One region of the Bacillus sp. JK106 genome, then DNA from elsewhere that is predicted to be linked to it. Evidence: riboswitches for the same ligand, from Rfam matches in the RefSeq annotation. Region 1 holds a riboswitch; the other holds the start of a gene.
The links. A riboswitch is a leader RNA that binds a small molecule or an ion and turns the genes downstream of it on or off. The one in region 1 is predicted to bind lysine.
Positions count from the first base shown of each region.

Region 2: linked by a shared signal. The riboswitch ahead of ACWJJS_RS14065 (aspartate kinase) and the one ahead of ACWJJS_RS04195 (amino acid permease) in region 1 are both predicted to bind lysine.

Region 1 is NZ_JBSJQC010000001.1:801,501-805,929, forward strand. It holds gene ACWJJS_RS04180 (LTA synthase family protein) at 1-1,120, opposite strand, end outside; gene ACWJJS_RS04185 (metal-dependent hydrolase) at 1,163-1,645, opposite strand; gene sspJ (small acid-soluble spore protein SspJ) at 1,829-1,969, shown strand; lysine riboswitch at 2,092-2,273, shown strand; gene ACWJJS_RS04195 (amino acid permease) at 2,385-3,797, shown strand; gene ACWJJS_RS04200 (class I SAM-dependent methyltransferase) at 3,850-4,429, opposite strand, start outside.
Region 2 is NZ_JBSJQC010000003.1:716,183-720,611, reverse strand. It holds gene trxA (thioredoxin) at 37-351, shown strand; gene uvrC (excinuclease ABC subunit UvrC) at 495-2,267, shown strand; lysine riboswitch at 2,329-2,508, shown strand; gene ACWJJS_RS14065 (aspartate kinase) at 2,634-3,863, shown strand; gene ACWJJS_RS14060 (YslB family protein) at 3,910-4,356, opposite strand.

The sequences.
Region 1 (4,429 bases):
TTGAATTTTCCTGTGTCACCTTAAATTCATCCGCGTCGAAAAAACGGTCGATTCCGAATGCCCCGTACATCTCATCCCGGTTCCAAAAGGCTTTATGATTGGCATGCAGAACGGCTGAATAGTATTGATGATCTTTTAACATATGGTACATCGTATTGAACCGGTGGCCGCTTTTTGTAAAAAAAACGGCGCCGCTTGAAGACGGATACAGCGAATTCGCAGTAATGAATTCTGAATCTGAGGTTTTTCCCTGTTCAGTCTGCTGATAAAAATGAGTGAAGTCATAACTTTTTTTTCGCAGTTTGTTTAAAAACGGGGTAATCTCCCGTCCGTTGACCCGCTCATCCATTACAAAACGCTGTGTTGATTCGAGCGTAACAAAAATCACATTGCGCCCCTTTGCAAGCCCGAATTTTGAATCGGACGGCCTGCTGTAGTCGGCTTGAGTGTAATTCGCGACCGCCGCAAGGCTGTCTTCATCGGCAAACGCTTTAGCCCCTGCATTCAGCGTCTGCGAAATGGTGTCATACAAATGAAAGTGGAACAGGCCGATTCCTTTTACGAGCGCTTCACGATCAAAAGGGTGCTTGAACAGCTTCGGCTGCTCGGCCTCAGACAGCGCAAGGTTGCACAGCATGAGGCCGGCTGATGCCCACGCATACGCTTTAACGGTACGGGCGCCCGCTTTTCCTTGATCGGCTTTATGCCTTTTACCAAGATAAAACAAAACCGCAATATCCAAAAATAAAGCGATATAAAGCGGGTGAAACAGCTCTTGGACGCTGCTTCCCATATCACCCATATTGCTTGCCTGAAACAAAACCGGTATGGTGATAAAATCAATATAAAACCCGTAAAACACCGTATTCGCGATTAAAATTCCCGTCAGCATCACATTTGCCGAAAGCAGAAAGATCCGCTGTTTTTTTTCCGTTAGCAAGAGGGCGATGCCGAACAGCGGCACAATGAAGCTCAGCGGATTAATGAGAAGCAGACATTCCTCAAGAACCGAATTGTTCTGCAGACCAAAACCGAGCTTATACACGGCATAGGTTTTCATCCACATGAACAGGATGGACAGGCATAAAAACCGATGATTGCTGAAAAAGGTTTTCTTCATATGTATGACTCCTCACCCTAAAAGCGAAAAGACGCTTTTTGTTTAAGAGATGCGGCCGTGAACCAGTTCGTATAAATAATAGCAGGATACAATCGTTAAGCCGGCCAGCACAAGCTGCTCCGAAAAGCTCCCCGTTCTCATATAAAGGGGAAGACGGAAGCGGATGGCGGACGGAAACAGCAGTTTAATGCCGTTGACGGTCCATGCGTCAAGTACAAGATGGCTTGCCATTCCGATCATCAGTCCGGCGGAAATGCTCGGATTCGGAATATAGGTTGCCGTAATGAAAAACATAATAAGCATAAACAGCAGGCTGTGTGTAAACGTTCTGTGCCCGAACACCGTGCTTACGACTTTGGACAGAACGGGCAGCGTCCTGCCGATTTTGCTTTTCGTATGGCATATGTCGGGAATCAGCGCCCCGAGGGCACCCGCTGAGGTCATAAGGACCGGATCATACCCGTAATAATACGCAATTGCGGAACAAGAAGCGATGCCTCCCATGATGTGTGTTTTTCCTGTCATTTTTCGCTTCTCCTTTTTATTTTTGCCAAAATCCCCTGAATTACAAATATATCAAGAGAATGCATGTTTGATCAACAAACTTTACCTGTTCCGCCAAAAGGAAGGAGACGCGGATTCCGCATATTCTGCCGCGGAAAAAGACACATTATAGGTGTACCTATATTTGATAAAGAGGTGATACAGATGGCTTTCTTTAACAAAGAAAAAGGAAAAAACAGCGATAAAAACAAAAACGTCATTCAAGGCGCGCTTGACGACGCCAGTGCAGCGCTGAAAGACGATCCGCTTCAAGAAGCTGTTCAAAAGAAAAAAAACAACCGCTGACCATATAAGACGGGTAGGGCGAACGCTCTATCCGTTTTCCGTCTAATATTTCCCTTTGACAGATCTTTTTATCTCTGATAACCTCTGAGTAGAATTGAATGATAAAAATCCTCACTCTTTCTCGGTGAGGTAGAGGTTGCGCTTGATGATGAGTCGCACATGCCAGGCTGATAAGGGGCCGCAAAACATGTGTTAAAGGCATCAGCGCCGAAGTGTAAAGAAAGCCGATCCTTCTTTATGCTGGGACTGTATCTGAATAAGTGCAGGACTGCCGCGTGCTTTTTCGCGGAGGGCTATCCGGAGATCAAGGGTGTGTGTGTTTCTTTAAGCATGGACTTTTGTTCAGGCTTTTTTTTGCGTGTAAATATGGTCTCGGGGTCTGGTCCGTACGAATGAACAACCAGGAGGTACAGGAATGGAACAGACGAAAAAATGGGGTTTTTGGTTATTAACGGCGTTTGTCGTAGGAAATATGGTAGGCTCGGGCATCTTTTCGCTTCCGAGTACGCTCGCAAAAATCGCGAGCCCGTTCGGCGCCACATCGGCATGGCTTTTAACGGGAGCCGGTGTGTTAATGATCGCGCTGGTCTTCGGCCACTTATCCATCCGCAAGCCTGAGCTGACGGCGGGGCCGCAAAGCTATGCGCGTGCGCTGTTCAGCGATCGGAAAAAAGGGAATGCAGCGGGCTTCACGATGGTGTGGGGCTACTGGGTGGCGAGCTGGATCAGCAACGTGGCGATCATCACGAGCCTTGCCGGATATTTAACATCATTTTTCCCGATTTTAACGGATAAGCGTGAAATGTTTTCGATCGGCGGTCAGGCGGTTACGCTCGGCCAGCTGCTGACGTTTGCCGTATGTACAGTTTTATTATGGGGCACTCACACGATTCTCGTCACCAGCATTAACGGTGCGAGTAAATTAAATTTCGTCACGACGTTTTCAAAAGTATTAGGATTTATCTTTTTTATCATTGCAGGTTTGTTTGTATTTCAAACGTCGTTTTTCGATCATTTTTATTTTCCTGTTCAAACAGGTCCTCACACGGTTGAGGGAATCGGCGGACAGATCCACAATGCGGCGATTTCAACATTATGGGCGTTCGTCGGAATTGAATCGGCAGTCATTTTATCCGGGCGCGCCCGTTCGCAGCGCGACGTGAAACGCGCCACCATTACCGGATTATTGATCGCGCTCAGCATCTATATCATCGTAACATTGATCACGATGGGCGTGCTTCCGCATGGTAAGCTTGTCGGCTCGGAAAAACCGTTTGTTGACGTATTGTACGCGATCGTCGGCAGCGCGGGAAGCGTCATCATGGCGATTCTGGCGATTTTGTGTCTGTTCGGAACGATGCTCGGCTGGATTCTTCTCGGTTCTGAAGTTCCGTATCAAGCGGCGAAATCAGGAGACTTTCCCGCTGCTTTTGCAAAAACGAATAAACAGGGAAGCCCGGTTGTGTCGTTAATCGTAACGAACGTAATGTCACAGATCTTTATCTTTTCGGTTATTTCCCGGACGATCAGTGACGCGTTTACGTTTTTAACAACGGCGGCGACGCTTGCTTATCTGATTCCGTATCTCGTGTCAGCGTTTTACAGCCTGAAGCTCATTTTTACGGGTGAAACGTATGACGAGATAAAGGGCTCAAGAGTAAGAGACGGTATCATCGCCATCCTTGCCTGCATTTATTCTTTTTACGTCATTATTACCGGAACGGCCGATTTAACGACCTTTATTCTCGGTATCGGGCTGTTTTTCGTCGGTTTGCTGTTATATCCTTTCGTCTCAAAGAAATTTGCAAACAACAGACAATCGGTATGACAAAAAGACATCTCACGTCTGTGAGATGTCTTTTTTTGTTTGCGGCAGCGGATTACTTTTTGACGGCGTGTATATAATGAATGGTCTCAAATGCGGTTAAATGGTCAGTGCGTCCGCTGAAAAAACGGTCATTGACGTCCGCCGGAGATACATGTTCAAAAATAAGCAGACCTGATGATTCTAATATTTTTTCGATTTCTTTATAACTGAAACACGATAACATCGGTTCTCCGCCTGCTGCAGCCATTTTCACCATGTTTTCCACTCTGTTTGACAGTCCTCTTTCTTCAAAAAGCGACTCATCTGCATAATCAAACACGATAGAGCTTCCCGGCGGGACTTCGGCAAATAATTGTGTGAGCAGGCGGGCGAGATGCTCTTTCGTAAGATAGTATGACACTCCGAGCAGGCTGAAAAAGGTTTTTTGGCGTGAAAAACCTTCCTGATACAGACGGCTGAAAGAAAGCGAAGCGGCGAAGTCCATCGGTACAAAATGAAGATGATGGGAAATGTCGAGATTCAGATGTTTCAATCTGTTTATTTTGTCTTCCTGTGAAGCGGGATGATCGATTTCAAATATGTCTAAGGCGTTTGTCACTTCAGGATGTCTGAAACAGAAAGTATCCAGTCCT
Region 2 (4,429 bases), on a different contig from region 1:
CTAAAAATCATCATTTGACAATTGGAGGAATAACAAATGGCTATCGTAAAAGCAACTGATCAATCGTTCTCAGCTGAAACAAGTGAAGGTGTCGTATTGGCTGATTTCTGGGCTCCTTGGTGCGGACCTTGTAAAATGATCGCGCCCGTTCTTGAAGAGCTTGATCAAGAAATGGGAGACAAATTGAAAATCGTCAAAATCGACGTGGATGAAAACCAAGAAACTGCCGGTAAATACGGCGTCATGAGCATCCCGACACTTCTCGTGCTAAAAGACGGAGAAGTCGTTGAAACATCTGTCGGCTTCAAACCGAAAGAAGCTCTTGAAGAGCTTGTAAACAAACATCTGTAAGCCGAAAGCTTCCGTTACGGCAGGGCGATTCCTTTGAAAGGGAATCGCCTTTTTTTGATCTTCCAAAAGCTGAGAATGGAGAAAAACAAATGTTCGTGATACACTGAATGGACACGAGAAATGAATGTAAGGAAGGGTAACGTATGAATAAACAACTGAAAGAAAAGCTGGCCCTCCTTCCCGATCAGCCGGGCTGTTATTTAATGAAAGACCGTCAAAAAACAGTCATCTACGTGGGGAAAGCGAAAGTCTTGAAAAACAGGGTGCGGTCTTATTTCACCGGTTCTCACGACGCAAAAACCCAACGGCTTGTGACGGAGATTGAGGACTTTGAATATATCGTGACTTCCTCCAATCTTGAAGCGCTTATTTTGGAAATGAATCTGATTAAAAAATACGATCCGAAATACAATGTCATGCTGAAAGATGATAAAACCTATCCTTTTATTAAAATCACCCATGAACGCCATCCTCGGCTGATTGTCACCCGGAATGTCAAAAAAGACAAAGGACGCTATTTCGGCCCGTATCCGAATGTGCAGGCGGCGCGGGAAACGAAAAAACTGCTGGACCGCCTTTACCCGCTCAGGAAATGCTCAAAGCTTCCGGACCGCGTCTGTCTTTATTATCATCTCGGACAATGCCTCGCCCCATGTGTAAAGGATATATCTGAGGAGACAAACCGGGAGATTGTTGAAGACATCACCCGTTTTTTAAAGGGAGGGCATAACGAAATCAAAAAAGAGCTTGAAGCGAAAATGGCAGAAGCGGCCGAAAAGCTTGAATTTGAACGGGCTAAAGAATTCCGCGACCAGCTTGCTCACATTGAATCGACGATGGAGAAGCAGAAAATGACCATGAATGACCTTCTGGACCGCGATGTGTTTGCATATGCCTACGATAAAGGCTGGATGTGCGTCCAAGTCTTTTTTATACGCCAAGGAAAACTGATCGAACGCGATGTCAGCATGTTTCCGATGTATCAGGAAGCGGATGAAGAGTTTCTGACCTTCATCGGCCAGTTCTATTCCAAAAACAATCACTTTCTGCCTAAGGAAATTCTGGTGCCTGACAGCGTTGACAGGGACATGATCAGCGAGCTGTTGGAAACCGCCGTGCATCAGCCGAAAAAAGGCCCGAAAAAAGAGCTGCTTTTGCTTGCGCACAAAAATGCGAAAATCGCCCTGCGGGAAAAATTCTCGTTAATCGAGCGGGATGAGGAACGGTCAATCGGTGCAGCCGAACGGCTTGGCGAAGCACTGAATATTTACACGCCGCATCGGATTGAAGCGTTTGACAACTCCAATATTCAAGGCACAAACCCCGTATCGGCCATGATTGTCTTTATAGACGGAAAACCGAATAAAAAGGAATACCGCAAATATAAAATTAAAACCGTAACAGGGCCTGATGATTACGGCTCAATGAGGGAAGTCGTCAGAAGAAGATACACGAGGGTGCTCCGCGAAAATCTTCCGCTGCCGGATTTAATCATCATTGACGGCGGAAAAGGGCAGATTAACGCGGCGCGCGACGTGCTCGAGAATGAGCTCGGCCTTGATGTCCCGGTAGCGGGATTGGCGAAAGATGATAAACACCGGACATCGAACCTTTTGATCGGCGACCCGCTTGAACCGGTGTTTCTGGAGCGGAACAGCCAAGAGTTTTACCTGCTTCAGCGCATTCAGGACGAAGTTCACCGTTTTGCGATCAGCTTTCACAGACAGATCCGGGGAAAAAGCGTCTTTCAATCCGTTCTGGATGATATCCCCGGAATCGGCGAAAAACGAAAAAAAATGCTCTTAAAACATTTCGGATCTGTCAAAAAGATGAAGGAAGCAAGCCTTGACGATATCAAAAAAGCCGGTGTGCCGGCCGCGGCGGCCCAGCTGCTGTTTGAAAAATTAAAAAAATAGTATTGTGCTTTTCTGAAAAATCTGCTAGAATGTGAACTAATTTCATAAGATCGTGTTATATGGTGAAGATAGAGGTGCGAACTTCAATAGTAAGCCTTTGGAGAATGATGGATTCTGCGAAAAAGGCTGAAAGGGGAGCGTCGCCGAAGTGTATCACATCCCATCGGTGTGATTTGCTGGCCTTGCATTAAATAAATGTAAGGCTGTCAAGAATTCATTTTCTTGGAGGGCTATCTCGTTGTTCATAATCAATCGTACTGATATGAAAAAGCAATGAGAGCTATTCCTCTCATTGCTTTTTTTATTGTGGACAAAACGCTCTTTTCTCCTCACCCGCACGAACCAAAATGTAAAGGGTGGTCTAGTATGGGTCTTATCGTACAAAAATTCGGAGGCACTTCCGTCGGCTCTGCCGAAAAAATTCAAAATGCCGCAAATCGCGCCATTGCTGAAAAGCAAAAAGGCCATGATGTCGTAGTCGTCGTTTCGGCAATGGGAAAATCAACCGACGCGCTCGTTAACCTCGCGGCTGAAATCACATCTGAACCAAGCAGACGCGAGATGGATATGCTTTTGTCTACGGGGGAGCAGGTCACGATTTCGCTTTTGGCCATGGCGCTTCAGGAAAAAGGATATGACGCCGTCTCTTATACGGGCTGGCAGGCGGGTGTCCGCACGGAAGCCGTTCACGGCAATGCGAGAATTACGGATATTGATATCACGGCGATTCGTTCGCAGCTTGCAGAAGGCAAAATTACAGTCGTTGCCGGTTTTCAGGGCGTAACGGAAGACGGCGGCATCACGACGCTCGGACGGGGCGGTTCCGATACGACGGCGGTCGCTCTTGCAGCAGCGCTGGAAGCGGATAAATGCGACATTTATACAGATGTTCCGGGCGTATTTACGACAGATCCGCGGTATGTCCGGTCAGCGAGAAAACTGGCGGGAATTTCTTATGATGAAATGCTGGAGCTTGCAAATCTAGGAGCGGGTGTTCTTCACCCGCGGGCGGTTGAGTTCGCGAAAAACTACCAAGTGCCTTTAGAAGTGCGGTCAAGCACGGAGCATGAAGCCGGAACATTAATTGAGGAGGAATCATCAATGGAGCAGAATTTAATCGTCAGAGGAATTGCATTTGAAGACCAGATCACAAGGGTGTCCGTCACGGGCCTTGCAAGCGGACTGACAACACTTTCAACAATTTTCACCGCGCTGGCAAAACGAAACATCAACGTTGACATCATTATTCAGACACAGTCGGATGATGGGGAAGCGGATATTTCTTTCTCGGTGAAAACGGAAGATGCCGCGCAAACGGTCGCCGTGCTTGAAGAATATAAAAACGCGCTTGACTATGAAAAAATTGAAACCGAAAGAAAACTGGCGAAAGTCTCCATTGTCGGGTCGGGCATGGTTTCAAATCCCGGCGTCGCCGCGGACATGTTTGCCGTACTGGCGGAAAAAAATGTACAAGTCAAAATGGTGAGCACATCCGAAATAAAAGTATCAGCGGTTGTCAGCGAAAATGATATGGTGAAAGCGGTCGAAGCGCTTCATGACGCGTTTGAGCTTTCTAAACAGCCGTCTGCCGTATAAACGGGCAGGAAAAAAGGCGGGACTTGGAGTCACCGCCTTTTTTCAATTATACAGGGTCCTTCATATCCCATTTTACGGTCAGGACGACTTTATCCGCTCTCTTTTTTACCTGTTCATAAGATTCTGCAATCTGATCGTTCATCAATTGAATCTGTTCGGCTATAAAACCGGCTTCAAGCTGGAAACAAGGCTCTTTCTGATGTTTGAGCCTGTTGGACACGAGCGGTCCTTCCAGTTCAAATTCCAATTCTTGTTTTTTTGATCCTGCGTTTGTCAAAGTTCCCCATCCGGCTTTTTCAAAAAAGGCGGGGATTTCTTCCCACGATTGAAGAGGGAATTTGCGGGCGAGGCGTTTTCCCGCCCAATACATCATCGATGAATGATCCGGGCCGAGGATATCCGGAAGCACGATTTCCCGGATTAATTCGTAGCCGTATGCGCTGACGTCGAGTTCAGTTAAAGGTTCTAAAGCTGCTTCATAATTATTCTTCATATTATGTATTCCCCTCTCTCCTTCGTTTATTATAGCTTAAACAGGGGGGAGGATTACAGGATGATCCTATAAA